DNA from 2 places in the Janibacter alittae genome. Region 2 is predicted to be linked to the other one. Evidence: predicted binding sites of a transcription regulator. Region 2 holds the regulator's gene; the other holds the start of a gene.
What was found. The regulator Rex, encoded in region 2, represses fermentation and respiration genes when NADH is low (regulators of the CRP and FNR family bind a similar motif). The targets are predictions, from matches to a motif close to CTTGTGAANNNNTTCACAAG.

Region 1 (15,805 bases), 1.2 Mb from region 2:
ACGGCGTCCTCGACCAGACGCGGGGCGACCTTCATGCCGCCGGTGTTGATCAGGTCGTCCGCCCGACCGTGGACGGTGATCCTTCCTTCGCCGTCGACCACGCCGAGGTCGCCGGTGCGGAACCACCGCTGACCGCCGTGTGCGACGAAGGAGTCCGACTCCATCCCGAGGTATCCGTGCGCGACGACCGGTCCGCCGATCTCGAGGGCGCCGTCGTCGCCGGTGCGCACGATGACGTCGCGCAGGGGCGTGCCGTTGTAGACACATCCTCCGGCGGTCTCGGACATGCCGTAGGTGGTCACGACGCGCACGCCCTGGGAGCGGGCCCGGTCGAGCAGCGCCGCGGGAGTGGCCGCGCCGCCGACGAGGATCGCGTCAAAGCGCCGCAGCGCCTCCAACCCGAGCGGGTCCTCGACGAGCCGGGCCAGCTGGGTCGGCACGAGGGAGGTGTAGCGCCGCTCCCCGGCCATCCCGGCCGTGGCCTCGACGAGGGCGAAGGGGGTGACCTCCGACGCCGCCAGGACCACCGGCGTCGTGCCCGCGGTGATGCTGCGCAGGAGCACCTGGAGCCCGGCGATGTGGTGCGGCGGCAGGGCGAGCAGCCACTGCCCGTGACCACCGAGCCGCTCGGCGGTCGCCTCGGCGCTCGCGATGAGGTTCGCCGCCGTAAGGAGGGAGAGCTTGGGCGTCCCCGTCGAGCCGGAGGTGGCGACGGTCACCGCGAGGTCGTCGGGGGCACCGCCCGGGGGGATCTGCGGCGCCGCGTCCGGGGCGTGCGGCAGGACCGGCGCGGTGCCGGTCAGCGCGCGCTCGAGTCGGGGCAGCGCCTCGAGGACGTCGGGGCCGGCGGGCAGGGGCAGTGGCGTGATCGGCACGCGTCCATCTTCGCTGATGGACCCGGGGCCGGGGGCGTGCCCTCCACAGGGTGGGGGCGGCCCCGTGGTCACCGTGCGGGTGATCGGTCCGGCACGGCTCATCTCGCCTGGCTCCGTACCCATCCCAGCTCGAGCTGGACCGGGTAGCCGACGGCCTCCTCGATGGCGGACTGGAGTCGAGCGGACGAGGGTGGCGTGTCGTGCGAGGCCATGAGGAGGTGCACCTCGGCGCCGTCGACCGTCAGGTCCATCAGGTGGGCGGGCGCGACAGGTTCGACCCACGCGTTGAACTCCGTGAGGGCCGCGGACTCCAGGTCACGCTCCGCGACGATGTCGCGGCCCGTCGTCGCCAGCGGCACGGTGAGGAGGGCCAGGGCCGTGGTCACACCCATCCCGGTGAGCAGCAGCCGGCGGCCCTCCACCTCGCGGGCGGAGCCGAAACCGGCGACGATGAGCACGGCTCCTCCCGCGGCGATGATGGCCACCAGGTTGACGGCGAAGAGGAGCAGGGCGCCCAGCGCGGCGGTCGAGTCGCCACCGGCGAGGGTCACCCCGGACACGCACAGCGGGGGCACGAGCGAGACGGCGATCGCGACACCGGGCAGGGAGCCGGCGATGTCCGTACGCGTGATGGAGAGGCCGCCCACCGCACCGGCCGCGACGGCGACGCCGAGGTCGGCCAGGGTCGGGCTGGTGCGAGACGTGACCGCGGCATTGGTCAGGTCGTCGGAGAGGTCGAGCGAGGTCGCGCCGATGAGTGTCGAGATGAGGTAGACGACGAGCACACCCGCGATCAGCAGGGCCGCATGGGAGGCGAGCCGACGGGGTCGTGCGGCGACGAGGGCGGCGCTCACGCCGAGGATCGGCTCCATCAACGGGGCCACGATCATCGCTCCGATGATCGCGGCGGTCGAGTCCACGAGGACGCCGAAGCTGGCGATCACTGCGGCCGCCGCGAGCAGGAGGAGGAAGCGTCAGAGGCGCGCACGGGTGATCCCTCCGACCGCCTCTTCGATGGTGGCGCGCACCTCGGTGTCGAGCTCACCCCGCTTGATGTAGGGGGCGGTCGTCGCCCCGCGCACGGCGCTCGGTGCCGGCGCGAGGACCGTCAGGACCGGCATGGCCAGCCAGACCAGGCCGACGACCGCGACGCTGAACTGCCCGAAGAGCTCCGGTCGCACCAGTCCCGCCACCGCCCCGGCGAGCTCCGCCAAGCCGAGTCCGATCAACCACAGCTGGATTGCGGCGTCGGGGGGCACCACTCGGGAGGCGAGCAGGTCGGCCAGTCCGCGGACGAGGAGCAGCACGCCGATCGCGATCGCGAGGCGGTAGAGGTGCTCGTCGTGCGCGACGAGGACGAGGCAGAGGCCACCGACCGCGGGCGCGAGGGCGCGCAGCGTGCCGGCGCGTCGCATGCCGCCGCGGGGCAGTCGACCTGCTGCGCGTGCCTCGGGCAGGAGGAGCAGTGCGGTGGCGAAGCCGAAGGCGACGAGGACCTCGGTGTGCCGATCCGGGTAGGTCACCCACCCGAGCAGGCCGATGGCCGCGACGAGGGCGCGCAGAGCCTCCGCGGTGGCGGTGGGGTCGCGGGTCAGCAGCGCCCGGACCGAGGTCGACTCCCGGTCACGGGAGGGGGCGGTCATCGCGCCCGGCTCGGGCAGAGGACGTCGTCGACGAACTCGCGGAGCTCCTGGTCCATCAGTGTGCCGGTCACTGGTTCGTAGGAGGCGACGGCGTGGACGGTCTGCGAGCGCGCCGACACTGCGGAGGCATGTGCGGTGCCGGCCGACCACCTGACGAGCCCGGTCGGCTCACCGAGGCCCTCGACGTCGTCGTCCGTGATCACCTGGTGGCCCCGCTGAGTACTCATGGCCTCCCCGTCCACTGTCCGACCGCTCCTCAAAGGTAGCGCGTCACACGCCGGCCCGGGCCCGAAGCTGAGCGTCCTCCCGCTCGGTCGTCGCGGCCGACCCGCACAGCGCGCGTCCACCGGACGAGCCGACTACCAGCACGACCGGGACGCCTTGGCCGACCGGTGTCGCCGCCTTCGTCCAGGCGAGGTGGCGCCCGCTCTACGCGTACGCCGTCGGCCCGTGGGGGACGACCCGTCGCGCTCGCGGCCGCGGCCGCGGCCGCGGGACGGCCTCGATCGCGATCAGAAGTACCAGGGGAAGGGCGACCAGTCCGGCTCGCGCTTGTCGAGGAACTGGTCGCGCCCCTCCACCGCCTCGTCGGTCATGTACGCCAGACGGGTCGCCTCGCCGGCGAAGACCTGCTGGCCCATGAGGCCGTCGTCGGTGAGGTTCAGCGCGAACTTGACCATCCGGATGGCCGTGGGCGACTTGGCCATGATCTCCCGGGCCATCTGCAGCGCCTCGACCTCGATCTCGGTGTGCTCGACGACCGCGTTGACCGCACCCATCTCGTGTGCCTCCTGCGCGGTGTAGGCACGGCCGAGGAAGAAGATCTCGCGCGCGCGCTTCTGCCCGACCATCTTCGCCAGGTACGCGCTGCCGTAGCCGCCGTCGAAGGAGCCGACGTCGGCGTCGGTCTGCTTGAAGCGGGCGTGCTGGCTGGCGATCGTCATGTCGCACACGACGTGCAGGGAGTGCCCGCCGCCGGCGGCCCAGCCACCGACGAGGGCGATGACGACCTTCGGCATGGTGCGGATGAGGCGCTGCACCTCGAGGATGTGCAGGCGCCCCCCTTCGGCCTTGACCCGGCGCTCGTCGACGCCCGCGACGCTGTCGTCGCCGGTCGGGTCGCTCGCGTACTGGTACCCGGAGCGACCGCGGATGCGCTGGTCGCCCCCCGTGCAGAACGCCCATCCCTGCGTCGTCGCGCTGCTGCCCTCGCGCGGCGTCGGGCCGTTGCCGGTCAGCAGGACGACGCCGACGTCGGGGGTCCGGCGGGCGTGGTCGAGCGTGCGGTAGAGCTCGTCGACCGTGTGCGGGCGGAAGGCGTTGAGGATCTCCGGGCGGTCGAAGGCGATCCGCACGCAACCGAGCTCCGTGGCCCGGTGGTACGTGATGTCGGTGAGGTCCTCGAAGCCGGGGACCACCTCCCAGGCCTGCGGATCGAAGGTCTCGCTGACGTTGTCCAGTGCACTCACGGGCCCGAGCCTATGCCGAGGACGGGGTCAGGCCCGGTGGGTCCCGAACATCCGACCCATCGCGGCGTCCATGACCCGGGCGGGGACGACCTTCGTCGCGGCCACCATCGCCTTCGCGCTCGCGGGCACCTGGTAGCGCGCCCGGGGCCGCCTGGCCGTGGCCGCGTGGACGATCGCGTCGACGACGACGTCCACGTCGGCCGCGGCGGAGCCGAACATCTGCTCGTGCGCCCGGGCCATCCGGCGTGCCTGGCCGGCGTAGGCGCCCGACCCCGAGTACTCGGCGAGCGATTCCGCGGCGATGCCGCCGAACTCCGTGCGGATCGCACCGGGCTCGATGATCGAGACCGTCACCCCGTGCGGAGCGAGCTCCATGCGCATGGCGTCGCTGAGGGCCTCCACGGCGTACTTGCTCGCGTGGTACCAGCCGCCGAGTGGCTCGCTCACCCGACCGGCGACCGAGGCGATGTTGATGATCCGTCCCGACCCGGCGGCCCGCATGTGCGGCAGCACCAGCTGGCTCATCCGGGACAGGCCGAGGACGTTGACCTCGAGCTGCCGACGGGCGACCTCGACCGGGACGTCCTCGACCGCGCCGAAGACCGAGTACCCCGCGTTGTTGACCAGGACGTCGATGCGGCCGTGGTCGGCGATGACGTCGTCCACGAGAGCGACCATCGACCGGTCGTCGGAGACGTCGAGGACGTGGGGGGTGACCCCCTTCGCCCGCAGTGGCTCCAGGCGGTCGAGGCGGCGGGCTGCGCCGATGACCGTCCACCCCGCCGCAGCGAGAGAGATGGCGGAGGCTTGACCGATACCGGAGGAGGCACCGGTGACCAGGGCGATGGGGGATGAGCTCATGGGTCCATCCTCGGGTGGGCGAGTGCTCGCACGGGGGATCGGGTGGGGATGTTCACAGCCGGATCCCGTCGGGCCGCGTCGTCCACACCGGGGCGAAGGGGGTCCCCCGCACCGTGCGCAGCCGGTGGGGTGGGTGCGTGGCCGATCGCACGGACCGGTCACCGACGAGAGGACGGGACCGATGGGCGAGCGCTGGTTGTACGGGGTCGACGGTGGGCTGCTGGAGCCCGAGGACGCGTGGGGGCGTGACCCGTGGCTCGACGGGGCACCGCCGTCCCGGGACACGGGCCGGGCGCCGGGTGATCTGGGCACCCTGACCGAGGTCGTGCTCGTCGACGGCCACGTCGTCGACTCGGTGAGTCGGCCGGTCTCCGGGAGCGGGTACGAGTGCGCCGCGATGGAGCTGGCCCACCTGCGCCCGCCGCCACCGCAGCCCCGCGTGGAGCGGGTGATCGTGCGCGAGGAGCCGCAGGAGCAGATGCTGCACTGGTTGGCGCGGGTGGTCGGGGGAGTGGCGGCGCTGGAGGTGCTCGACGACGATCCACTCCCCCTGGGGGAGCGTCTCGAGCTCGATCTGCTGCCCCTCGGGAGCCGCGACCTCGCGGGTGCCGTCGACGAGCACCTCGACGGGCTGGAACCCGCACCGATCCTGGCCGGGCAGTTGCTCACGGCCTATCGCCGGCTTCTCGCCACGGCAGCCCACGAGGGGATGCTCCACCTGTGGCGGGACGTCCCGCCGGCCAGGGTCGCGGCGACGATCGTCCACACCGTCGTCAAGGCGAACTCGCTCACCGGCACCGTGGCCCCCTTCAGCTACCGGACCTTCGTGCGCGGACTGGGCGAGGGCAGCGCGCCCTCGGTGCGCTCGCGCAACCTGGCGCTGCTCATCGGCGGGAGCCAGTGGCCGCACGGACGCAGCCCCTCCGAGGCGCCCGGTGTCTACGTGCTCGGGGACGTCCGCTTCCTGGTCAGTCGTTTCCGCCACGACCTCATCACCTACCGCGACCTTGCCCGCACGGCCGAGGCCTCTCGCGGGGACGCGCCCACGGGGTGACGTCGCGCACGGACTCGCGCACCGGTCTGAGGCAGGCTGTACCCCATGGCGAGCAAGCAGTCGACCCGGGTCCGCAGGGCCGTGCAGCGATACGCCGCTGGACGCGAGGAGCTGGGGGTGGTCACCGACGCCTATGTCGCCCTCGTGACGCAGCTGCTCGACGACGCCGGCATCAACTACCTCGCGGTGACCGGACGCACGAAGACGGTGGAGTCCTTCGCCACCAAAGCGGCACGCCGACTCCCCGGTGGCCGGCTCGCGCATCCCAAGCCGCTCACCGACATCACCGACCAGATCGGGGTCCGCGTCGTCACCTACGTGCTCTCCGATGTCGCCGCAGTCGCCCAGCTGCTCTCGTCCCAGCTCGAGGTGCGGGAGGACCGCGACATGGGCCAGGAGACGGCCGCCGCCGGACGATTCGGCTACTCGAGCCGTCATCTCCTGGTCGCCCTCGGCGACGATCGCGAGGAGTCGGCCATACCCGCAGGCAGTCAGGCGTCGGTCCAGATCCGCACCGTCCTCCAGCACGCCTGGGCGGAGTTCGAGCACGACGTCCGCTACAAGGGATCGGTCAGCGCGGAGCACGGTCCCGACTTCGACCGCCGCTTCACGCTCGCGGCGGGGCTCCTCGAGCTGGCCGACCAGCAGTTCACCACCATCCGCGACCGCCACCGTGAGGAGCTGACTTCGCCGGCCGAGACCACGGACGACGACCCGCGGATCAGCACGACCGATCTCGCCGCCTTCCTGGCCGGCCAGTTCACCGACGCCGGTTGGTCCCGCACCGATCACTACGAGTGGATCAGCAGCCTGCTGCTCGAGCTGGGCATCACCGCCCTGTCCGAGCTGAGGGAGGTCCTGCGTGACGTCGATGTCGAGTGCATCGAGTCGCGGATGGGGTACCGGTACCCACCGGGTGCGGTCCGGCGCCTGGATGACGCCCTGCTGTCCGTGTACGGCGAGCGGTACGTCGCGCTCCACGGCAACGCGCACCGGGTCCGCATGCTCGCCACCCGGCTGACCAAACTCACCGGCTGACCGGCTGACCGGCGGCCCCGAGCACGGCCTCGGCTACCGTGCGACGCATGGCACTGCGCTGGTACCAGATCTCCGTGGACGCCCGGGATGCCGCGATGCTCGCCCGCTGGTGGGCCGACGTCCTGGACTGGGAGCTCGGCTTCGAGGACGAGTACGAGGTCAACGTCGTGCCTCCGGGGACGAGCGACGACCCCGTCGACACGGTGCAGACGTGGCGCACGATGCCGCCGACCTTCGTCTTCGCGCCCGTGCCCGAGGGCAAGACCGTGAAGAACCGCCTGCACATCGACCTCGCCCCGCACATCGACCAGGATCGTGACGCGTTGATCGAGCAACTGCTGACCAAGGGCGCCTCGCGCGTCGACGTCGGCCAGGACCCCGACGTCACGTGGACCGTGCTCGCCGACCCGGAGGGCAACGAGTTCTGCGTGCTCTCCAGCCGCGACCGGTGAGCACGCCCGGGCCGGACGAGCTGCTCGACGGGCTCCACGTCGTCACCCTGCCCCTGCGCACGAGGTTTCGTGGGATCGCCGAGCGGGAGATCGCGCTCGTGCGCGGTCCCCGCGGGTGGGGCGAGTTCGCCCCCTTCGTCGAGTACGGCCCGACGGAGACGGCGCGCTGGTTGGCCGCCACCATCGAGGCCGCCTGGACGGGGTGGCCGGACCCGGTGCGCGACTCGGTACCGGTCAACGCGACCGTCCCGGCCGTCCCCCCGGCCGAGGTGGCCGGCGTCCTGGCCCGCTATGACGGCTGCACCACCGCCAAGGTGAAGGTCGCCGAGGCCGGTCAGCGGCAGGCCGACGACATCGACCGGGTCGCCGCGGTCCGCGACGCCATGGGCCCGCACGGCCGTATCCGGGTCGACGCCAACGGTGGCTGGTCCCTCGCTCAGGCGCACGACGTGCTCGCGGCCCTCGCCCCCTTCGACCTGGAGTACGCCGAGCAACCCTGCGCGGATGTGGCAGACCTCGCCCGGCTCCGGATCGACCTGGCGCGCAACGGCATCGACGTGCCGGTCGCCGCCGACGAGTCGATCCGCAAGGTCGAGGACCCGCTCGAGGTCGCCCGGCTGCGCGCCGCCGACCTGGTCGTCGTCAAGGTCGCCCCCCTCGGTGGTGTGGCCCGGGCCCTCGAGGTCGTTGCCGACTGCGGGCTGCCGGCCGTCGTCTCCTCCGCGATCGACTCCAGCGTCGGCCTCGGGGCCGGAGTGGCCCTCGCCGCGGCGCTGCCCGAGCTCGACCACGCCTGCGGCCTGGGGACCGGGGCGCTGCTCGGCGCCGACGTCACCGCCGACCCGCTCCTGCCCGTGCGGGGGGAACTGCCCGTGCGCGACGTCGTGCCCGACCCGGACCTGCTCGCGGCCCACGCTGCCCACGCGGATCGGCTCGACTGGTGGCGCGACCGCGTCGTTGCGGCCCTGCCCCACCTGTGATCGGGACGTCCACAGCCCGTTCCGCTTGAGGGGCCGTTCCACAGCCGGGGCGAAGGGGGTGCTCCGTCACCCCACCAACCGGTGGGCTGTGGACATGGACATCCCGCACCTCCCCACCGATGATCTCGAGGCGCTCGCCCGGCGGTTGGAGCGCGTGGCCGAGGACATCCACGGGCTCGCTGCGCGCACCGCCCAGGGCACGAGTCCCTCGTGGCGGGGTGAGGCCGCTGACCGGCACCGGGAGCTCGTCGCCCGGCACCGTGCCGACCTCACCGCGCTCGCCGCTGCCGTGCGGGATGCGGCCGCCGGGGTGCGGGTTCTCGCGGTGACGGCGCGCGAGCAGCTGGCGTTCCTGCAGGACGCTGCCGAGCTCGCGTGGACACCGCGCCCGATCCCGGCCGTGCCGTGGTCCCCCAGCTGAGGGTCACCGGCGGGAAGCATGGCCTCGCCGTCTCCCTCGAGGAGCTGGAGGAGGGCGCGCGAGTCCTGGAGACCGTGGCCCGGGACGTGGCCGAGGCCGCCGTGCACGTCGGCGCCACGGCCATCGACCCCGCCCTGGCGCTCGCGGGCACGGTCGCCCCGGTCGAGTACCTCGCCGCGGAGGCGGCGATCCTCGACTGCGCCGGCACCCACGGGGCGGCCGGAGTCTCGGCGCAGGTGCTCGCGACCGCCGAGGCGACCCGGGCAGCGGTGCTGCTCTACCGCGAAGGGGAGCGCGCCGCCGAGGAGCTCTTCGACGTCGCGGCCACGTCGGTCGGCGCCGCAGTCGGCGTGGCCGTGCCGACCTCGGCGCTGGCCATCGGGCTGCTGGCCCCGCTCGTCCCGCAGCTGCCGGTCATCGGCGATCCGATCACCGCAGCCGCTGTCGGGCTCGGACTGGGTCTGGGACAGGAGGTCGACGAGCTCCTCGTGGACGCCCCGTGGCTCGTGCCGGCCGTGGCCGAGGGTCTCGATGGGCTGATCATCGGTCTCGGGCTGGGTACCCCGGCGCTCGGGACGTGGCTGAGGTGGCGATCGGGCCGGCTCGGCGTGACCTACCCGCCGGGGACACAGCAGGAGGCCCTGCAGGTCGTCCTCGCCGCGACCGACGGGATCGTCCTCGACGAGTCCGACCACAAGGTGCAGGTGGTGCCCCACGTCGTCGGCGGTGGGCGCGCCCCACGCAGCGTCGCTGACCTCGTCGACGACAGCGGACCGACCGCGGGAGGGTCGCGGGTACGGGTCATCGGTGTCCCGCGCGACGACGGCTCGTGGACCTGGGTGGTCGACGTGCCGGGCACGCAGAGCTTCAGCCCGCAGGCGGGGGACAACCCCTGGGACCTCACGAGCAACGTCCTGCTCGCTGCCGGCCAGCAGACCCTGACGTCCAAGGCCGTCACCCGGGCGCTCGCCGACGCCCAGCAGCGCACGGGATCCGCCGGCCGCAGCCGGGTGCTGCTCGGCGGTCGCAGCCAGGGCGGTCTCACAGCTGCCTCGCTCGCCGCGGACCCGCACTTCCGTCGTCGTTTCCACGTCACCCACGTCGTCACGGCTGGGGCCCCGGTGGCGCGTCTCGACGTGCCCGACGACGTGTCGGTCCTCAGCCTCGAGCACACCGAGGACCTCGTCCCGGGACTCGACGGTGCGGACAACCCGGACCGGGAGGGCTGGGTGACGGTGGAGCGCGAGGTGGGTGACGTGCTCGGCCCCGACGACGGCGCGACGGACGCCCACGCCGCGGAGCTGTACACGCAGACCGGCCACCTCGTCGACGAGAGCCACGACCCGTCGCTGGTGGCCTGGCGCGACGGCGCGGATGCCTTCCTCGACGGTGGCGGGGGTGACCCCGTCGTCATCGACTACGCGGTCGAGCGGGTGCCGGGCACGCCCTCGTCAGTGGCAGGATCGGACCCGTGAACCCCTCGACGACCGGAGCCCGCGTCCTGCTCGACGAGCTCGTCCGGCTCGGCGTGCGCGAGATCGTCCTGTGCCCGGGGTCGCGGTCGGCACCCTTGGCCTACGCCGCGCACGAGCTCGACGCGTCCGGTCGCGCCCGGCTGCACGTGCGGGTCGACGAGCGCAGCGCGGCCTTCCTCGCCCTCGGCCTGGCCAAGGAGAGGCAGCGGCCCGCGGCCGTCATCACCACGAGCGGGACCGCCGTCGCCAACCTCCACCCGGCCGTCCTCGAGGCGCACCACGCAGCCGTCCCGCTGCTCCTCCTCACCGCCGACCGTCCTCCCGAGCTGCGGGGCGTCGGTGCCAACCAGGCCACCGACCAACCCGGCCTCTTCGGCAGGCACGTCCGACTCGCCCTCGAGCTGGAGACGCCGCACGACCCGCCCCGGCAGGCCGCTGCCTGGCGCACTGCTGCGGCCCGCGCGTGGGCGGCGTCCACCGGCGCGCTGGCCGGCTCCGGGTTCGCCGGGCCGGTACACCTCGACCTGCCCTACCGTGACCCGCTCGCGCCGGACACCGCCACCACGGTTCGAGGTGGCCGCGAGCGTCCGGACGCACCCGGACACCTCGACCCGGCGGACCCGGCCACCGGACGTCCACACGACGCTCCGTGGGTGACCCTGCCCGCGCCCACTCCGGCCGCTGCCGGCATGGCGCCCACGATCGCGCACGACCCGGGGACCCTCGTCATCATCGGTGAGCTGCCGACGACGCAGCACCGCGCCACGGCCCTCGACTGGGCGGCCCGCCACGGAGCACCGGTCATCGCCGAGCCCGGGCCGGGCACGCACGGGCTCGTCCTCCCGCACGGCGCGCAGCTGCTCGCCGCGAGCGACTGGGTGGCGGCCCACCTCCCGACCCGGCTCGTCATCATCGGCCGACCGACCCTGGGACGCACGATCCCCGCGCTCGCCCGACGCCCCGGCGTGCGCGTGGAGGTCGTCACGCCCGGCGAGCCCGGTGCCGGCGGCTGGGCCGATGCCACGCACACGGCCGCGGCCGTCCACCACTTCGCCGCTCTGGACGGTGACGAGGAGGAGCGGGGGGCCACCCCCTTCGCCCGGACCTGGTTGGAGGCCGCGCGCCGGATGGCCGACGCGCTCGCGCACATCGGCCAAGAGGGCCTCGACGGCCCGACGACGGCCCGGGTGCTGCACGACGGGGTGCCGGGGGAGAGCCTGGTCCTCCTCGGCAGCAGCAGCGTCGCCCGTGACCTGCACCTCGGCGTGGCGCGTCCCCGTGCCGACGTGCATCCCGTGACCAGCCGCGGCCTGGCCGGCATCGACGGCTGCGTCTCCACCGCGATCGGTATGGCGTTGACTCGACCGGGGCCCACCTACGCGCTGCTCGGGGACCTGACCTTCCTCCACGATGCCAACGGGCTGCTCATCGGACCCGACGAGCCGGTGCCCGACCTGACGATCGTGGTCGTCGACGACGACGGGGGGAGCATCTTCGACACGCTCGAGTACGGGGCGGCCGAGCACGCGCAGGCGAAGCGGCGCATCTTCACCACGCCGACCGGCACCGACATCGACACGCTCTGTGCTGCCCACGGGGTCCCGGCGACCACGGCCCGCACCCCCGATGAGCTCACCGATCTCGTCGCGCGCCCCGCCACGGGCATCCGCGTGGTCCGGGTCCCCATCGACGCCGGGAGTCGCCGCGCCGCGGGCGAACGGACCCGCGCGACCGTGGTTGCGGCCCTGCGCTGAGCCCCGTCGCGTCAGCCGCCGAGCGCGGTCCGCATCGGCAGCAGCTTGGCCACCGACTCGGCGACCTCGTCCTCCGCACGGGAACCGGCAACGATGCCGCACCCCGCGTAGAGGCGAAGGGAGTTGGCGCCGTCGTAGGAGCCGCACCGCAGCGCGATCCCCCACTCACCGTCCCCGGAGGCATCCATCCAGCCGACCGGTCCGGCGTACCGGCCCCGGTCCATGTGCTCCAGCTCGGCGATGACCCGGTCGGCGTCCGCAGTGGGCGTGCCGCAGACCGCAGCACTCGGGTGGAGGGCCGCAGCCAGGGCGAGCGAGGTGGAGCTGTCGTCGACGACGCCGGCGACGTCCGTGGCCAGGTGCATCACGTTGTTCAGGTGCAGGACGAAGGGGTAGTCCGGCACGTTGATCGATGAGGTGTGGTCGGTCAGGGCGTCCGCGACCGAGCGCACCGCGTACTCGTGCTCCTCGAGGTCCTTGCTGCTGCGGGCCAGGGACCCGGCCAGGGCCAGGTCGTGGCTGTCGTCGCCGGTGCGGCGGATGGTGCCGGCGAGGACGCGCGAGGTGACCAGACCCCGCTCGAGGCGCACGAGCATCTCGGGGGTGGCGCCGACCAGGCCGTCGACGGCGAAGACCCACGTCGTGTCGTAGTCCTCGCTCAGGCGGGTGAGCAGCCAGCGGGGGTCGATGCGTTCCTCCGCCATCGCCTGGACCGAGCGCGCGAGGACGACCTTGTCCAGGTCCCCTGCGTTGATCCGGTCGACGGCCTCCTCGACCGCGGCGGCCCACCGCTCCTTGGTCAGGTCGCGATCGGCGAAGGTGACCACGCCGGGGTCCGCGGGAGCGGGCTGGGACTCCAACGGCTCGTCGGCCGCCGGGACCGCGGCGGCGGTGGTGGTCGTGGTCACCCATGCCTGATCACCGCGGCGACCCACGACGACCTCGGGGACGACCAGCACGGACTCCGTCCGGGAGTCGGCCGAGTAGGCCATCGAGCCGAAGGCGATCGGTCCGGTGCCGGGCTCGTCGACGTCGTCGCGCACGATCGCCTCCGCGGTGATGGTGCGCCACCACTCCTGCGCCTGGGCGAAGCGGTCCGACCCGCGCGAGCGGAAGGTGGTGACCGTGCCCCAGCCGACCAGACCCTCGCCCTTGCGCACCCACGAGACGATGTCGCCCGCGTCCACCGGCGGTGGCAGCAGCCCCAGCAAGTCGTCGACCTGTGCCACGGGGACGGGGATGGTGCGTACGACCAGGGCGGGTCGGGAGAGGCCCAGCGGCCCCGGGACGTCGTCGGGTGATGGAGATGTCATGGCCGCAACAGCCTACGACTGCGGGTGCGAAGATGTGCACATGAGCCGCGCCACCCTCCAGAAGGACCCCAAGGCCGTCGCCGCGATGTTCGACGAGACCGCCGCGAAGTACGACCTGATGAACGACGTGATGTCCTTGGGTCAGACCCGCCTGTGGCGGCGTGCCGTGCTGCAGTCGCTCGAGCCGCGACCCGGGCAGCGCATCCTCGACATCGCGGCCGGCACGGGGACGTCCTCGGTGCCGCTGCGCACGGCGGGCGCGGATGTCGTCTCGGCCGACTTCTCCCTCGGGATGCTCCACCAGGGGCAGCGCCAGTATCCCGATCTGGACTTCTCCGCGGCGGACGCGACGCGGCTGCCCTTCGCCGACGGTTCCTTCGACGCGGTGACCATGTCCTTCGGTTTCCGCAACGTGGTCGATCGTGCGGCAGCGCTGGCGGAGTTCCTGCGCGTGACCGCGCCGGGTGGCCAGCTGCTCATCTGCGAGTTCAGCCAGCCGGTCAACCCGCTCCTGCGCACCGTCTACTCGGAGTACCTCATGGCAGCCTTCCCGCCGGTGGCGCGCACGCTCAGCTCCAACCCCGACTCCTACGTCTACCTCGCCGAGTCGATCCAGGCCTGGCCCGCCCAGCGGCAGCTCGCCACGACGATCGCCGAGGCCGGATGGGCCGAGGTGCAGTGGCGCAACCTCACCGGCGGCATCGTCGCCCTGCACCGCGCCACGAAGGCGTAGCCCGCTCGGAGCGCCCCACCTGCCCCTCGAATATCGGGTCACCCGATGATCCCCGCCTTCGCCCGGGTATGAAACCCAGGCCAAGCGGGAGAGAGTCGTGCAGAGCGCGAAGGGGGGCTCCCCCCGCAGGGGTGGCCGCCCCCTTCGTCGGTCGCTGTCCGCACGCGAGGTTAGGTTTACCTGTGTCGTTCGTCTCGTGAACGAGGAGTAGGCTGCCCGCGTTCGTGAAATCCTTCACAAGCCTTCGAGGATGCAATTCGTGACCAGTGCACTGCCCGCTGCCGGTGATGGCCGCGCCGCCGACGTCATCGTCGTCGGAGCCGGGCCCGGTGGCTCCGCGACAGCGGCATGGCTGGCCAAGGCCGGCAAGGACGTCGTCCTGCTGGAGAAGTCGCTCTTCCCCCGCGACAAGATCTGTGGTGACGGACTGACCCCGCGAGCAGTCCGCCAGCTGATCAACCTCGGGCTGCCCCTGTCGGAGACCGACGGGTGGGCCCACAACAAGGGGCTGCGGATCATCGGCGGCGGCATGACCCTCCAGCTGGACTGGCCGGACGTCGCCTCCTTCCCGGGCCGGGGCATGGTGCGGGCGCGAGCCGACCTCGACGAGGTGCTCGCCCGCCACGCCGCCGCCAGCGGCGCCACCCTCCTGGAAGGCCGCAACGTCGCCGAGCCGATCCTCGACGAGCAGGAGCGCATCATCGGGGTCAACGCCAAGGTCGTCGACGAGCGCGGTCGGGCCACCGGCGAGCGGGAGACCTACTACGCGCCCGTCGTGGTCGCCGCGGACGGCGTCTCCTCCCGGCTCTCCGTGAAGATGGGCCGCGAGAAGCGCGAGGACCGGCCGATGGCGGTCGCCGTGCGGGCCTACTACGAGACCCCCCGCCACGACGACGAGTACCTCGAGAGCCATCTCGAGCTGTGGTCGACGACGCCGAAGGGGGAGAACATCCTCATGCCCGGCTACGGCTGGCTCTTCGGTCTCGGTGACGGCCGCAGCAACGTCGGCCTGGGCGTGCTCAACACCTCGGAGGCCTTCGGCCGCACCGACTACAAGGACGTCATGCGTCGCTGGGTCGAGACGATGCCGCCCGAGTGGGGCATCAACGCGGACACGATGACCGGCGACATCACCGCGGCCGCGCTACCGATGGCCTTCAACCGCCAACCGCTCTACGAGCGCGGGCTGATGCTCGTCGGCGACTCCGGCGGGATGGTCAACCCCTTCAACGGCGAGGGCATCGACTACGCACTCGAGGCCGGCCACGCGGCCGCCGAGACCATCGTCCAGGCGTTGGCTCGCCCGACCGCGGCCGAGCGCGAGCGCGTCCTGCAGTCCTACGTCACCCGCATGAAGGACATGCACGGCGGCTACTTCACCATCGGTGCCCAGTTCGCCAAGCTCATCGGCAAGCCCGAGATCATGCGCCTGGCGACGAAGTACGGACTGCCCCGGGAGACGCTGATGAAGTTCATGCTCAAGCTCATGGCCAACCTGCCCGAGGAGAAGGGCGGCGGCATCGACGACCGACTCGTGCGCCTGATGACCCGGATGGCTCCCAATGCCTGAGGGCACTGCAGCCGGAACAAACCCCTGCCCTAGGATCGTCAGTGGCGTGCATCACATGAGAGAAAGCGAGGCTGTGCAGCGATGAACCCCTACATCCCGCTGCTGATCCTCTTCGCGCTCGGCCTCGGCTTCGCGCTCGTCTCGGTCGGCACGAGCCTGGTCGTGGG
Region 2 (15,805 bases):
GGCCGGGGTCTCATCCGCCCGAGCCCGACAGATCCTCGCCGGCGGGATCATCGCCGAGGCGTCGATGGACCTGCTCGGCGTCGATGAGCTGAGCATCTGCCCCTGGGCCATGCGCGAGGGCGTGCTGCTGCGCTACCTCGACCTGATGACGTGAGGGCCCGGTTGCCGTGTTCGGACTCGCGAGCGGGTCTAGGCTCGAGGTATGGCTGACGCACGCACGATCCCGGTGGCCCTGTCCACGGCATCCGTGTACCCCGCGGGGACGGCGGCGGCCTTCGAGTACGCGGCCGACCTCGGCTACGACGGTGTCGAGGTCATGGTCTGGAACGACCCGATCTCGCAGAACGCCCCGGCGCTCAACGCGCTCGCCGAGCACCACGGCCTGGACATCGTCTCGATCCACGCGCCGACGCTGCTGCTGACCCAGCGCGTGATGGGGACGGACCCGTGGGGCAAGGTCGACCGCTCGGTCGAGCTGGCCCGTGCGGTGGGCGCGCCGACGGTCGTGCTGCACCCACCGTTCCGCTGGCAGCGGGAGTACGCCCGTGCCTTCGCCGACGGTGTCGCCGAGCGCGAGAACGACGCGGACATCGTCATCGCGGTGGAGAACATGTTCCCGTGGGCGGCCCGTGGGCAGTCGGTGCAGGCCTACCTGCCGCACTGGGACCCGGTGCCGCAGCCCTACGACCACGTGACCATCGATCTGTCGCACACGGCGACGGCGCGCAGCGACGCGATGCAGATGGTCCGGGACCTCGGCGACCGACTGGCCCACATCCACCTGGCGGACGGGATGCTGACGACGCTCAAGGACGACCACCTCGTCCCGGGGCGGGGAACCCAGCCGTGCGCGCAGGTCCTCGAGCACGTCGCCGGCAGCGGGTTCGCCGGGGCGGTCGTCCTGGAGGTCGGGACCCGCAGACGACCGAAGGAGCGCGAGCTCGACCTGCGTGAGTCGCTCGACTTCGCGCGTGAGCACCTCGGTCAGGTCGTGCCTGCCTCCGACGTCGCCCCGTCATGAGCCCCCGCGGTCGCCGGTCCGGGGGAGGCGACACCAGGGCGCAGATCATCGACGTGGCCCGCGGGCTGTTCGCGGCGAAGGGGTACGACGGCACCTCGGTCCGTGGTATCGCCCGGGAGAGCGGGGTGGACCCGGCCCTCGTGCACCACTACTTCGACGGCAAGTCCGGTCTCTTCGCCGAGGTCCTCGGCGTGCCCGCCGGGATCGAGGGCCAGATCGCCGCGGCCGTCGCCGGTCCGCCCGAGGGCGCGGGAGAACGGATCGTGCGCACCTTCCTGCGCGTCTGGGACAGCCCCGGGGGCCGCGCCCGGTTCCAGGCGATGGTCGGCGCCGTCGCCTCCCACGAGGAGGCGGCGCACCTGCTGCGCGACTTCGTCTCCCGCAGCGTCCTGACGAGCCTGAGGCACATCGTCGGCGATGACGACGTCCTCCCGGAGTTGACGGTGGCGGCCGTCGGCGCGCAGCTGGTGGGGATGGGCCTGCTGCGCTACGTGGTCGAGGTGCCACCGATGGCCCAGGCCGAGCCGGAGGAGATCGTCGCCGTCCTGGCCCCACCCATCCAGGCGCTTCTCACCCCCTGAGGTGGCCGGGGGGTTGCGAACAGGAGGCGAGGAGGAGGAGAATTCACCACATGGTGAATTGCGCGGTCGAGATCACCGGACTGACGGTCACCCGCGGTGGCCGGCTCGTCATCCCCGACCTGGACCTGCGGGTGCCCGCCGGACAGGTGGTCGGGCTGCTCGGACCCAGCGGCGGCGGCAAGTCGACGGTGATGCGCGCGATCGTCGGCGTACAGCGGATCGACTCCGGTGACGTGCAGGTCCTCGCCCTGCCGGCCGGCCACCGTCGACTCCGCAGGCGGGTCGGGTACGTCACCCAGGCGCCGAGCGTCTACGGCGACCTGACCGTCCGGGAGAACGTCACCCACTTCGCCCGACTGCTCGGGGTGGCCGATCCGCGGGCTGCGGCCGAGACCGCAGTGGCCCGTGTCGACCTGGTCGACCACGCGGACGACCGCACCGACGCGCTCTCGGGTGGACAGCGCGGTCGGGCCTCGCTGGCCGCCGCACTCGTCGGCGACCCCGAGCTGCTCGTCCTCGACGAGCCGACCGTCGGTCTCGACCCGGTGCTGCGGCGAGACCTGTGGGCCCTCTTCCGTCGCCTCGCGGACGACGGGGTCACGCTGCTCGTCTCCAGCCACGTCATGGACGAGGCCGGCCGGTGCGACCGCCTGCTGCTGCTGCGCGAAGGGGTGGTGCTCGCCGACGACACCCCGGCCCGGCTCCTCGAACGCACCGGGGCCGCCGACGCGGAGGGCGCCTTCCTCGCGCTCGTCGACGAGGTGGCGTCATGAACCCGCGTCTGACCCTCGCCACCGCTGCTCGGGTGCTGCGGCAGGTGGGACGGGACCACCGCACCCTCGCGCTGCTGATCGTCATGCCGATCGTGCTCATGGGCCTGCTCGCGTGGATCTACGTCGACGGCCCGCTCTTCGACCGCATCGGTCCCGTCCTGGTGACGATCTTTCCGTTCGTGATCATGTTCGTCGTCACGAGCGTCGCCACCCTTCGCGAGCGCACGAGCGGCACCCTCGAGCGCCTGCTCACCACGCCCCTGGGCAAGGGTGACCTCGTCGTGGGCTACGCCCTGGCCTTCGGCCTCCTGGCCGTCGTCCAGGGCGCGATCGTCACCGCCATCACGGTGTGGCTCTTCGGGCTCGACATCGCCGGTGCCCTGGCCTGGCTCGTCCTCGTCGTCGTGGCCAGCGGGGTGCTCGGGACGGTGCTCGGGCTCTTCGCCTCGGCCTTCGCCAGCACGGAGTTCCAGGCCGTGCAGCTGATGCCGGCGACGGTCCTGCCGCAGTTCCTGCTGTGCGGTCTGCTCGTGCCCCGTGACCAGCTTCCGCGGGCACTCGAGCTCGTGTCCGACGTGCTGCCCCTGTCCTATGTCGTGGATGCGGCGAACGCCGTCGCATCCAGTGCCGAGCCGGCCGGGGACCTCGGTCTCCCGCTGCTGGTCATCGCCATCTGGATCGCCGTCGCGCTCGCCCTGGGAAGCCTGACCCTCCGGCGTCGCACCCCGTGAGCGCAGCCGTAGGCTGACGGCGTGAGACGGTTCCTCTTCATCGCGAACTCCTCGGCCGGCACCAGCGCCCAGGAGCGCACGGATGCGGCCCTGGCAGTGCTGCGCGAGCACGGCGACGTCGACGTCGTGACCACGAGCACCATCGAGGAGCTGACCGAGGCGATCGCCGGGAGGGACGGCCGCGAGATCATCGTCGCCGGCGGCGACGGATCGCTCAATGCCTTCGTCACCGCCCTGTGCCGTGCAGGCAGTCTCGGAGAGGAACCGCCCACCGTCGGGCTGCTGCCGATGGGGACGGGCAACGACTTCGCCCGCACCCTCGAGATGCCCACCGACCCGGCCGAGGCCGCCCGGGTCGTCATCGACAGCCCGCCACGACCCGTGGACGTGCTCCTCGACGACGAGGACCGGCTCGTCGCCAATGCCGTCCACATCGGCGTCGGGGAGGAGGCCGGTCGCATCGCGGCTCCGTGGAAGGAGCGGCTGGGTCCGGTCGGCTACGTCATCGGCGGTCTCGCCGCAGGCTTCGGTCGGTCCGGTCGGCACCTGAAGGTCGTCGCGGACGGCGAAGTCGTCGTCGACGGCACGCACCGCAGCCTCCAGGTCGCCGTGACCATCGGTCAGAGCGTCGGCGGCGGCACCCCCATCGCCCCCGATGCGCTTCCCGGTGACGGCAAGGCGGAGGTCGTCGTCTCCCGGGCGATCTCCTGGAGGCGCCGCCTGCTCTATGCCGCCACGGTCAACACGGGCCGCCACACGCGTCTCGACGACGTCATCTCCCTGCGGGCCCGGACGGTGACCGTCACCGGCGTGAACCACGAGTTCGCGGCCAACGCCGACGGTGAGGCGCTCGAGCCGGCACGCGAGCGCACCTGGCACGTCGTCCCCGGCGCCTACCGACTGCACTCTCCCGAACCCACCGCGTGAGTCCCATGAGCCCGATGAGAACCGACCGACTCCGAGCGCGCACGCTGGACGCGCTGCTCGCCCCCGATGCCCGTGACCGCGTCACGACCTCCCGTGTGGTCACGGCCGCGCGTGCACGCTTCGTCGCCGGTGAGGCGACCGACGACGCCGTCACCCAGGCGCAACGACTGCGGCGGACCAACCGGCTGGCGGCCCTCCACCCACTCCTGCCACCGGCTGAGGACGCCGCCGGGGTCGATGCGACGATCACCGAGGCGGTCACCGCCATCGAGCGCCTCGCACCTGTCGCCGCCGGTGGCGACTACCGGCCCGAGGTCTACCTGGCACCCGAGCAGCTCGGCATCGGTGCCGATGCCGGCCGCGCCTCGCGAGCCCTCGCCGAGGTCTGCGCCGCCGGCGACGAGCACCGCGTCGACATCACGCTGCGCTCGGGGACCACATCGGTGGCCGATGCCGTCCTGGGCCTCGTGGAGTGCACCCGTGAGCGCTACCCACGCCTGACCGCCTCGGTCGTCGCCCGGCGCCATCGCAGCGAGAGCGATGTCGCGAGGCTGGCGGCCACGGGCACGCGCGTCCGCCTGGTGCGCGGCGGAGCGGGCGATCCTGCCGCCGAGGCCTGGCAGGACTCCCACGAGGCGGACCTGGCCTTCGTGCGCTGCCTCGCCGACCTCCTGGGCTCGGGTGTGCACACCGTCGTGGCCACGCACGAGCCGCTGCTCCTCGACCTCGCGGACGGTCTGGCCGACCAGTCCGGTCGTGGTCCGGAGGGTCTGGAGTACCAGTTCTTCCTCGGGGCCCAGCCCGACCTGCAGATGCGGACGGCTGATGCGGGGAACCGGGTGCGCGTCCTCGTGCCGTACGGGCCGCAGTGGCTCGAGTACCTGCACGACCTGGCCTGTCGCCCCTCCGGCGTGCGCCGGCTGGTCACGATGCTCGCCGGACGCGGCTGACTACGCTGGACCACCCACACCCCCAGAACGAGGAGCGCGCGATGACGACGGCGATCTACGGAGTCGGCTCGATGGGCGGAGCCGTCCTCGACGGGCTCGTGGCAGGTGGTGGTGGACGGGTTCTCGCGGTGGTGCGCCGGGCCGAGCAGGCCGACCGGCTGCGCGAGCAGTACGCGGACCACCCGGGAGTCGAGGTCGTCGAGCCGACGGATGCGGCTGCCCGCGCCGACGTCCACCTCGTCCTCGTCAAGCCGTACGGCGTGGCGGACCTGCTCGAGGTGATCTCCCCCTCCCTTCGCCCCGACGCGATCGTCGTCTCCATGGCCCTCGGCGTCTCCCTCGCCGACCTGGCCGGCCACCTGCCCACGGGGACGGCGGCGATCCGGGCGATGCCCAACACCCCGGCCACGGTCGGTCAGGGCATGACGGTCCTCAGTCCTGCCGACGACGTCTCCGACGAGCAGGTCACCCGGGTGCGTGAGCTGTTGGCCCCGACCGGTCGCACGATCGTGCTTCCGGAGTGGCAGCAGGACGCCGCCACGGCGGTCTCCGGGTCCGCGCCCGCCTACGTCTACCTCTTCGTCGAAGGCCTCGTCGATGCCGGGGTCGCCCAGGGGCTGCCGCGTGCGCAGGCCCTGGCCATGGCCGCCCAGGCCGTGCGGGGAGCCGGCGAGATGCTCGTCGAGACCGGCGAGGACCCGGCTCTGCTGCGCACTCACGTCACCTCCCCGGGGGGATCGACGGCGGCCGCCCTCGCCCGGCTCGAGGCCCACGGGATGCGGCATGCCCTGGCCGACGCCGTGCGGGCCTGCGCGGACCGGTCCGCCGGCCGGTGAGTGGCTGGTCGGTCCGGGTCCTGACCCGGGAGGACTGGGCGGTGTTGCGGGCGGTGCGCCTGGCGATGCTCCTGGACGCGCCGGGAGCGTACGGCAGCTCCTACGCCCGCGAGGCAGCCTTCACCGAGGAGATCTGGCAGGAACGCACCGAGCAGCCGGTCTTCCTCGCAGATCGTGCGGACGGCCTGCCCCTCGGGGTGGCGACGCTGCTGCGCCTCGACCCGAAGGACGATCCGGAGATCGTCGCGATGTGGGTTGCCGGGCACGCTCGCGGCGGTGGCATCGCCGACGCCCTCGTCGACGCCTGTCGCGAGCGGGCCGTCGCCGATGGTGCCGATCGCGTGCGGATGCACGTCATGCTCGACAACCCGCGTGCGGTCGCCTGCTACACCCGCCTGGGGTTCGACTTCGACGAGGGAGCCGAGGTCGACGGGTGTGCATCCATGCAGTGGCGCCCGAGCGCCGATTCCGCGACGATGAGGGCGGAGAATCCGTGAATTGTCATCACGATTCCGGGGACCGGCCCCGCATTCGGCCCTCGGGGATGAGAGAGTGCTGCCATGAGTGAGATCACTGTGCGCGCGCTGACCGAGGACGAGTGGGAGATCTACCGCACCCTTCGGCTGGAAGCGTTGCAGGAATCTCCCGAGGCATTCGTTGCCGATCACGCCGACGAGGCCGACCAGACGGAGGACTTCTGGCGGGCGCGGATGCGCCGTAGCGTGCGGCTCGTCGGCGAGGCCGAGGGGGAGTACGTGGGCGTTGCCAGCATCGGTGACGCGACCGAGAGCGAGTCGGAGGACGGTGGTCAGCTCTTCGGTCTCTGGGTGAATCCGACGTGGCGTGGTGCCGGCGTCGCGGCGAACCTCGTCAGCCAGGGCGCCAGGATCGCCGAGGAGCAGGGCTTCGCCCGCCTGTTCTACTGGGTCGGCTCGGACAACGGTCGCGCGGTGGCCTTCGCCTCGAGCTTCGGCTTCCGCCCCACCGACCAGCGTCGCCCGATGCGCGTCGTCGGCGAGAGCGGCCCGGAGGAGGAGATCGCGCTCGTGCTCGCCCTCGGCGAGGACCGGGCCTCCTGACGCACGACCCCCCCGGTCCGTGACGCAGAAATCGAGTCGAGACGCAGTCATTCCTACGCCCTGACCCGATGTCTGCGTCCTGGGGTGGCGATCGCCGTGACGGTCAGGGCCGGGCGGCCATCCGCTCGATGAGCGTGGTCGGTCCGCTGACGATGATCAGGTCGCCGCTGCGGACCTTCGTCTCCGGCTTGGCATAGGTGAAGTCCTGACCGGGTGATTTCACACCGACGACGGTCACGCCGTACTTCTGGCGGATCTGGGTCTGCTGGAGGGTGAAGCCGACGGCCTCCTGGGGAGGGGTCATCTTCACGATGGCGAAGCCGTCGTCGAACTCGATGTAGTCCATCAGTCGGCTGCCGATGAGATGGGCGAGTCGCTGGCCCGACTCGATCTCGGGGGAGAGGACGTGGTGCACGCCGATCCGGTTGAGGATGCGCGCATGGGCCGGCGAGACGGCCTTGGCCCACACCTTGGGTGACTCGTTGTCGATGAGGTTGACGGCCGCGAGCACCGAGGCCTCGATCGACGAACCGACCCCGAGCACGCTCGCCGAGAAGGTGTGTGGTTTCAGCTCCTCGATCATCGTCACCGACGTCGCGTCGCCCTGGACGATCCGGCCGACCCGTCCCAGGTAGGTCTCCGCGAGCATCGGATCGAGCTCCAGTGCGGTCACGCGGTTGCCGAGGCGGTGCAGCTCGGTCGCCACGGCGCCGCCGAAGCGCCCCAGGCCGATCACGAGCACGTCCTCGTTGTGCAGGCGGTTTCGAGCCACGAGCATTCCTTCGGTCGTCGGGTGGTCGTCGGGTGGTCCGTCGGACACGACCCTAGCCGGGGTACGGTCACTCGCATGAGCACACAGGCGTGCGCCATCTGGGGCGAGGACTTCACGAAGTACGACTTCGGGGTCGGACACCCGATGGCGCCGGTCCGTCTGGACCTCACCGCGCGACTGTGTCGGGCCCTCGGGGTCTTCGACCATGTCGACGTCATCGACGTCGGCGTTGCCGGTGACGACGTCCTGGGCACGGTCCACGACTGCGACTACATCGACGCCGTCAGGGCGATCTCGGGCGACCCGACGACCGCCGACGGACAGTGGGGGATCGGGACGGACGACGTGCCCGCCTTCGCCGGTGTCCACGAGGCCAGTGCCCGGATCGTCTCCGGCTCCGTCGAGGTGGCGCGACGGGTGTGGACCGGTCAGGTCGAGCACGGGGTGAACTTCACCGGCGGCATGCATCACGCCATGCCGGACCGGGCGGCCGGCTTCTGCGTCTACAACGACATCGGCGCCGCGATCCAGTGGCTGCTGGACAACGGTGCCGAGCGGGTCGCCTACGTCGACGTCGACGTGCACCACGGCGACGGCGTCGAGGCGATGTTCTACGACGACCCGCGCGTGCTCACCGTCTCGGTGCACGAGTCCGGCCGCACCCTCTTTCCCGGGACCGGGTGGCCCGGGGACACGGGAGGCTCCGGCGCGGAGGGCACTGCGGTCAACGTCGCTCTGCCTCCCGGTGTCGCCGACGGCCCGTGGCTGCGGGCCATCACCTCGGTCGCGATGCCCGTGGTACGTGCCTTCGAGCCCCGGGTGCTGGTGACCCAGCACGGCTGCGACACCTACCGTGAGGACCCGTTGGCGCACCTGTCGATCTCGCTCGACGCGCAGCGCCAGGCCGCGGTCAACCTGCACCGCCTCGCCCACGAGGTCGCCGACGGTCGGTGGGTGGCCCTGGGCGGTGGTGGCTACGACGTCATCAACGCCGTCCCGCGGGCCTGGACCCACCTCACCGCCATCGCTGCCCACCGGCCCGTGCCTCCGGCGACGCAGATCCCGCAGGAGTGGCGCGACCACTGCGAGCTCGTGGCGGGGCAGCAGGGGCCGGCCACGATGGGGGACCTGGCCGAGAAGGACCTGCCGATCTGGGTGCAGCCGTGGGCCATGGGGTACAACCCCCACCACGGAGTCGACCGGGCGATCATGGCCGCCCGCGAGGCCATCTTCCCCCTGCACGGTCTCGACGTCTGGTACGACTGAGACGAATTTTTCCCACCAAACGGCGTGTCGCATGGACTTTGCGTGATCGATCTCGCACTTCGTCTTCCCAGTCGTCACATCTGCACCTATGGTGGACATCTGCAAGGGTTCGTCCAGGACTGCCGGCATCGGCCGGCGGTGCGACCCTGCAGAGATCGAGGTGATCATGTCGAACGATCTTCTGGGTGAGGTGCGCTTCCTCACCGTGGCTGAGGTCGCGTCGATCATGCGTGTCTCGAAGATGACGGTCTACCGGATGGTGCACAACGGTGACCTCCCCGCCGTCCGCGTCGGCCGCAGTTTCCGCGTGCCCGAGGACGCGGTCCACACGTACCTCGAGAGCTCCTTCATCGAGACGGCCTGAGCCGGACTCCGGACGCGCAGGGGGCACTGCCGGTGACTGGTCGGGCGAGCCCGACGCCGGCAACCCCTGCACACGGGTACGAGCATCGTCGGCGAGGCGTTAGACTTCCGGCCTGACTCGCATTCGGTGGAGCCTGCCGCAGGGCCGGCATCGCTCGAGCCGTCACCGATGTCCCGAAGACGACACGAAGGAAGACTGCATGGGTTCTGTCATCAAGAAGCGACGCAAGCGCATGGCGAAGAAGAAGCACCGCAAGCTGCTGCGCAAGACGCGCCACCAGCGTCGCAACAAGAAGTGACCCAGTGCGAAGGGGGCCACACCGGAAATCCGGTGCGGCCCCCTTCGCCGTCCCCCGGGGGCCTGCGGGTGATCCCTGTCTCGACAGGGCCTTTCCCTGCGTCACGGGCGCCCCGCTCGTTAGGCTGCGGACAACGCGGTCAATCCGGCCGTCCCCGACAGGAGGTGTTCCGTGCCCAGGACCGTGCTCGTGGTGGGTGTCTCCCGCCACCTCGGCGGTGCCTTCGCCCGACGCCTCAGCCGTGACGGGAGCATCGACCGCATCATCGGCGTCGACGTCGTGCCCCCGCGGCACGGCATCGGCCGCGCCGAGTTCATGCGGGCCGACATCCGCAGCCCCCTGGTCAGCAGGATCATCTCCGGCAACGACGTCGACACGGTCGTGCACATGGGAGTCATCGCAACCCCTCGTGCCGGCGGTGGGCGCGCGACGCAGAAGGAGATCAACGTCATCGGCACGATGCAGCTGCTCGCTGCGTGCCAGCGCGCGGAGTCGGTGACGAGGCTCGTGGTGAAGTCGACGGCGGGTGTCTACGGCTCCAGCCCTCGCGACCCCGCGATGTTCACCGAGGACATGTCCGCGATGAAGATGCCCGGATCCGGTTGGGCACGGGACAGCGTCGAGGTGGAGGGGTACGTGCGCGGCCTCTCCCGCCGCCGCCCCGACATCGAGGTCACGACGTTGCGCTTCGCCAACGTCATCGGTCCGCGGGTCCGCACCGCCTTCACCGACCACTTCTCCCTGCCGGTCATCCCGATCCCCTTCGGCTTCGACGCCCGGTTGCAGTTCGTGCACGAGGACGACTGCGTCGCCGCGATGACCCATGCCGTGCACACCTCCGGCCTCGGCCCGGTCAACATCGCCGGGGACGGGATCGTCACCGCATCCCAGGCGGCCACCATCGCCGGGCGGCCCTTCGTGCTCGTGCCGCGGATGACCACCGGCACGATCGCCGACCTCGCGAAGCGCTTCGGGCTCGTGGACATCGGCTCCGACCAGCTGGACATGCTCACCTTCGGTCGCGGTCTGGACACCACGCGAATGCGTGACCACCTCGGCTTCGAGCCCGGGTACTCCACACGCGCGGCCTACGAGGACTTTGCCCGGGCGACGAAGGGGCGGATCATGGACCGACTGCCCTTCGCCCAGCCGGGTTGGACTGCCGTGCAGGCGGCCGAGGCCGCCATCCGCGCGGGTACGCCCACCAGCGAGAGCGAGAAGTGATGGCCGACAGCACCCGACGGTCGCCCTCGACGAAGGCGACGTCCGCCACGTCCACCGGGAAGACCACCGCGAAGAGGGCGACGCCCACGACGAAGGCGACCCCCGCGAAGAAGACGACCGGGACGAAAAAGACGACCCCCGCGAAGAAGGCGGCCGGGACCAAGAAGGCGACCCCCGCGAAGAAGACGACCGGGACGAAGGTGAGCGGCGCGGCCTCGGCGAAGCAGGCGACGCAGCGGCCCAGTGCCGTGGCCGCCGCGGCTGACCGTGCAGGGGGCGAGCGCGCTCGTCGCCGCAGCACGCCGCTGCTCAGCGAGGCGCCGTCGACCACGACCACCCGCAAGCCGGCGCTGCGCGTCATCAAGGGGGCCGACGGCTCCCCGCCTGCCGCCCAACGCCTCTCGACGTCCCGATCTGCAGGCCGGCGCAAGCCACCGGCGCGGCGCTCGTCCTCGACCGCCGGCCGGCCCGTGCCGGCGGGGTCGCGCGGATCCACCGCCGTGTCCGAGGACTCGAGTGGGATGCCGGACTCCGGGCAGGCCGTCGTTCCGGGCCTGGCCGAGCTGCTCTCGGTGCTGCTGTCGGCGGGGCAGCTGACCTCGCGGACGCTGGGTCAGGCCGCTGGTGCGGCCGCGGGGGAGGACTGGGAGCGTCGTTTCGCCGACACGATCGAGTTCCTGCAGCGTCGGATGCGCGGTGACTACGACGTCGACGACTTCGGGTACGACGAGGACTTCGCGGTCCACACCATCTTCCCGGTCCTGCGACTGCTGAAGGACAAGTGGTTTCGCGTCGAGGTGCGCGGGATCGAGAACATCCCGGATGAGGGAGGCGCGCTCCTCGTCTCGAACCACTCGGGCACGGTCGCGATCGACTCGATCATCACCCAGCTGGCCATCCACGACTCGCACAGGAAGAAGCGCTCCCTGCGGATGCTCGGTGCCGACCTGGTCTTCCAGCTGCCCATCGTCGGGGACTTCGCCCGCAAGACCGGCGCGACCCTGGCCTCCAACGCCGATGCCGAGCGTCTGCTGCGTGGCGGCGAGCTCGTCGGCGTCTGGCCGGAGGGGTTCAAGGGTGTCGGCAAGCCCTTCCGCGAGCGGTACAAGCTGCAGCGCTTCGGCCGGGGTGGGTTCGTCTCGGCAGCGATCCGCTCGGAGGTGCCGATCATCCCGTGCTCGGTGGTCGGGGCCGAGGAGGTCTACCCGATGATCGGCAACATGAAGACGGTGGCGCGCCTCGTCGGTGCGCCGTACGCACCGATCACGCCGTTCTTCCCACTGCTCGGTCCACTGGGTCTGATCCCGCTGCCGAGCAAGTGGATCATCGAGTTCGGTGAGCCCATCGACACCGCCTCCCTGGGAACTGCGGCGGCGGACGACCCGATGCTCGTCTTCGAGCTGACCGACCGGGTGCGCGAGACGATCCAGCAGACGCTCTACTCCGTCCTGGTGACTCGCCGTTCGGTCTTCTTCTAGGAGCAGCCATGCCACTCCCGACCGCTCGCGTGGTGATGATCGGCAAGCCCGGCTGCCACCTGTGCGAGGTGGCCCGCTCGGTCATCGAGCGGGTCGTCGCGGAGACCGGGGACTCCTTCGAGGAGGTCTTCCTCGACTCCGATCCGGCCTTCGTCCGGTACACGGAGGAGATTCCGGTGACCTTCGTCGACGGGCGCCAGCACGACTACTGGCGTGTGGACGAAGGGCGCCTGCGGGCCGCTCTGGACCGCTGAGCCGTGCGACGCGCCGTCGTCGCGACCGGTGGGCGGCGACTTTGTGCATTTGTTCACAAGAGCGTAATCTCGATGTGTTCGGTCCTTCGGCGCCGCCCGCCGGGGACCGCGGAGAGGAGCCGTGCGCAACCGTGTCCGTCGAGCATTCCGCCAAGCGGGAGATCCCTGATGCGACGGTCGCGCGGCTCCCGGGATATCTGCGCGCGCTCGGACAGCTCGCCGCCGTCGACGTGCTCTCCGTCTCCTCGGAAGAGCTCGCCCACAGCTCCGGTGTGAGCTCGGCCAAGCTGCGCAAGGACCTCAGCCACCTCGGCTCGTACGGGGTGCGCGGAGTCGGCTACGACGTCACCCACCTGAGCTACCAGATCTCCCGTGCCCTGGGCCTGACCCACGACTGGCCGGTGATCATCGTCGGCATGGGCAACCTCGGTCGTGCCCTGGCCTCGTACGGCGGCTTCGCGACCAAGGGATTCCAGGTCGTGGCACTGCTCGACCGGGACCCGGCCGTGGTCGGGCACATGCTCGACGAGCTCGTCATCCAGCCCATGGACGCGCTCGACGTGCACGTCACCCCGGGGGAGGCCTGCATCGGCGTCATCGCCACCCCCGCCGAGTCGGCCCAGCAGGTCGCCGATCTGCTGGTCTCGGCAGGAGTCAGCTCCATCCTCAACTTCGCCGCCACCGTCATCCAGGTCCCCGAAGGGGTGCACATGCGCAAGGTCGATCTGTCCACCGAGCTGCAGATCCTGGCCTTCCACGAGCAACAACGAGTCGGTATCGATCCCGACGAGTTGTTGGAGGGAGCTGGTCGATGAGTCTGCTCAGCTTCGGCTTCAACCACCGCCGCACACCCATCTCCGTCCTCGAGCGCGCCGCCCTGGACGATGCCAGCATCGGGGCCGTCATCGCGACGGCGCAGGCCAGCCCGGACATCTCCGAGCACCTCGTCATCGCCACCTGCAACCGCACCGAGGTGTACGCCGAGGTCTCGGCGTTCCACGGCGCCGTGGCCGACCTCACCGAAGCGTTGACGTCGAGCACGTCGATCACCCACGACGACCTCAAGGAGCACCTCGACCTGCACTACGGGGATGCTGCCGTCGCCCACGTCTTCAACGTCGCCGCTGGATTGGACTCGATGGCGGTGGGTGAGTCGCAGATCCTCGGCCAGCTGCGCGACGCGCTCGCGCGCGGTCAGAGCGAGGGGCACGTGGGCAGCCACCTGAACTCCCTCGTCCAGCAGGCGTTGCGCACCGGGAAGCAGGTGCACTCCGAGACCGGCTTGGACGAGGTCTCGCGCTCGTTGGTGACTGCGGGTCTGGATTCCGTGGAGGAGCACGTCGGCCCGCTCTCGGACACCCACGTCCTCGTCATCGGTGCCGGATCCATGAGCGCGCTGGCGGCGACCACGGCAGTGCGCCGCGGCGTCGCGCGCCTGACCGTCGTCAACCGCACCCACGAGCGCGGCGTCGCCCTGGCCGAGCGGCTCGGCGGCCGGGCCCTGCCCACCGACGAGCTCGGTGAAGCCCTCGCGCACGCCGACGTCGTCATCTCCTGCACCGGATCGACCGGGCTGGCCGTCACCCTCGCCGACGTCGCCGATGCGCAGGTCGAGCGGGCCGGCCGCAAGCAGGGCTTCATCGACCTCGCCCTGCCGCACGACATCGCGCACGAGGTCGCCGACCTGAGCGGGATCGTGCTGCTCGGCCTGGGTGAGCTGGGCGACATGCTCGGTGCCGACGGCGTCGTGCCGGAGGTCGAGCAGGCCCGCTCCATCGTCGGCGATGCCGTGACCCGGCACCTCGGTGCCCGGGCGGCGAGCATCGCCGCGCCCACCGTCCGTGCCCTGCGGGAGGCCGCGCAGCAGGTCGTCGAGTCCGAGCTCGCCCGGATGGACCAGCGTGCCCCGGGCATGTCCGCCGCCGATCGCGAGGAGGTCGGCCGCGCCGTGCACCGCATCGTCGACAAGCTGCTGCACCAGCCCACCGTGCGGGCCAAGGAGCTGGCGGTCGACGGGCGCTTCGGCGAGTACGAGGACGCCCTGCGCCAGTTGTTCGACCTGCATGCCGAAGGAGGCCCGCTGTGACCACGCTCCGTCTCGGCACCCGCCGATCGAAGCTCGCCATGACCCAGTCCGGACACGTCGCAGACGCCTTGCGGGCCGAGGGACACGACGTGGAGATCGTGGAGATCGTCACCGAGGGCGACACCAGTCGCGCCTCGCTGGCCAGCATGGGCGGCCACGGCGTCTTCGCCAGCGCGCTGCGCGAGGCCCTCCTGGCCGGCGAGATCGACATCGCCGTGCACTCCCTCAAGGACCTGCCGACCACGCCGGAGACCGGTCTGGTCGTCGCCGCCATCCCGGCCCGGGTCGACCCCCGCGACGCACTGTGCGCCCGCGACGGACTCACCCTCGGTGAGCTCGGCGAGGGAGCGGTCATCGGGACCGGCTCCCCCCGTCGCCGGGCCCAGCTGGCCTGCCTCGGTCTCGGGCTGGAGTTCCGCGACATCCGCGGCAACCTCGGCACCCGACTCGACCTGGTCGGCCCCGGCGAGGGCCAGCTCGACGCGATCGTCCTGGCCCACGCGGGCCTGACCCGGTCCGGTCTGCAGGGACGGGTCACCGAGCTGCTCGAGCCGATCCAGATGCTCTCCGCCCCCGGCCAGGGGGCCCTGGGCGTCGAGTGCCGTGAGGGGGACGAGCAGGTGCTCGCCGCCCTTCGTCCACTCGACGATGCCGAGACCCGGGCGGCGGTCACCGCCGAGCGTGGTGTCCTCGCCGAGCTCGGGGCCGGCTGTGCCGCCCCCGTCGGAGCCCTTGCCGAGGTCGTCGACGACGTCGACGGCCCCATCCTCTCCCTGCGAGCCGTCGTCGCCGCGACGGACGGCTCCGGGGAGCTGCGCCGGTCCGTGACCGGCCCACTCGGGGAGGCGGAGGACCTCGGTCGCCGCCTCGCCCGGACCCTCATCGCCGACGGCGCGCCCGCGCTCGCCGACTTGTCCGCCACCCACCCCACGACCGCTTCGGAGCATGCCCAGTGACCCCCCAGCGCTCGACCGCATCCGCCAACGCCGCAGCACGCCGACCGGCCCGAGTCGCCTTCGTCGGCGCCGGACCGGGTGACGCATCACTGATGACCGTCGCCTCCGTCGAGCTGCTGTCGCGGGCCGACGCCGTCATCACCGACCAGCTGACCAACGAGGAGATCATCGCCTCGATGACCGGGGAGGACGTCGAGATCGTCGATGCC

Region 1: a site for Rex is predicted at 14,290-14,309, ahead of V1351_RS02230 (geranylgeranyl reductase family protein). Genes of this name have one in related genera too.

Annotation. Positions count from the first base shown of each region.
Region 1 covers NZ_CP144913.1:437,793-453,597, forward strand. The annotation lists gene menE (o-succinylbenzoate--CoA ligase) at 1-875, opposite strand, end outside; gene V1351_RS02160 (DUF389 domain-containing protein) at 974-1,819, opposite strand; gene V1351_RS02165 (hypothetical protein) at 1,850-2,518, opposite strand; gene V1351_RS02170 (hypothetical protein) at 2,515-2,745, opposite strand; gene V1351_RS02175 (1,4-dihydroxy-2-naphthoyl-CoA synthase) at 3,031-3,987, opposite strand; gene V1351_RS02180 (oxidoreductase) at 4,015-4,848, opposite strand; gene V1351_RS02185 (hypothetical protein) at 4,982-5,902, shown strand; gene V1351_RS02190 (GTP pyrophosphokinase) at 5,948-6,940, shown strand; gene V1351_RS02195 (VOC family protein) at 6,988-7,392, shown strand; gene V1351_RS02200 (o-succinylbenzoate synthase) at 7,389-8,372, shown strand; gene V1351_RS02205 (hypothetical protein) at 8,467-8,793, shown strand; gene V1351_RS02210 (hypothetical protein) at 8,748-10,268, shown strand; gene menD (2-succinyl-5-enolpyruvyl-6-hydroxy-3-cyclohexene-1-carboxylic-acid synthase) at 10,265-12,022, shown strand; gene V1351_RS02220 (isochorismate synthase) at 12,034-13,335, opposite strand; gene V1351_RS02225 (demethylmenaquinone methyltransferase) at 13,376-14,068, shown strand; gene V1351_RS02230 (geranylgeranyl reductase family protein) at 14,319-15,638, shown strand; gene V1351_RS02235 (NADH-quinone oxidoreductase subunit A) at 15,720-15,805, shown strand, end outside.
Region 2 covers NZ_CP144913.1:2,599,270-2,615,074, reverse strand. The annotation lists gene V1351_RS12625 (Ppx/GppA phosphatase family protein) at 1-154, shown strand, start outside; gene V1351_RS12620 (sugar phosphate isomerase/epimerase family protein) at 203-1,021, shown strand; gene V1351_RS12615 (TetR family transcriptional regulator) at 1,018-1,602, shown strand; gene V1351_RS12610 (ABC transporter ATP-binding protein) at 1,653-2,375, shown strand; gene V1351_RS12605 (ABC transporter permease) at 2,372-3,106, shown strand; gene V1351_RS12600 (diacylglycerol/lipid kinase family protein) at 3,128-4,033, shown strand; gene V1351_RS12595 (hypothetical protein) at 4,039-4,983, shown strand; gene proC (pyrroline-5-carboxylate reductase) at 5,025-5,819, shown strand; gene V1351_RS12585 (GNAT family N-acetyltransferase) at 5,816-6,316, shown strand; gene V1351_RS12580 (GNAT family N-acetyltransferase) at 6,380-6,898, shown strand; gene V1351_RS12575 (potassium channel family protein) at 7,002-7,670, opposite strand; gene V1351_RS12570 (acetoin utilization protein AcuC) at 7,746-8,936, shown strand; gene V1351_RS12565 (helix-turn-helix domain-containing protein) at 9,103-9,300, shown strand; gene V1351_RS12560 (30S ribosomal protein bS22) at 9,500-9,598, shown strand; gene V1351_RS12555 (NAD-dependent epimerase/dehydratase family protein) at 9,770-10,822, shown strand; gene V1351_RS12550 (lysophospholipid acyltransferase family protein) at 10,822-12,300, shown strand; gene V1351_RS12545 (glutaredoxin family protein) at 12,309-12,554, shown strand; gene V1351_RS12540 (redox-sensing transcriptional repressor Rex) at 12,686-13,369, shown strand; gene V1351_RS12535 (glutamyl-tRNA reductase) at 13,366-14,640, shown strand; gene hemC (hydroxymethylbilane synthase) at 14,637-15,596, shown strand; gene V1351_RS12525 (uroporphyrinogen-III synthase) at 15,593-15,805, shown strand, end outside.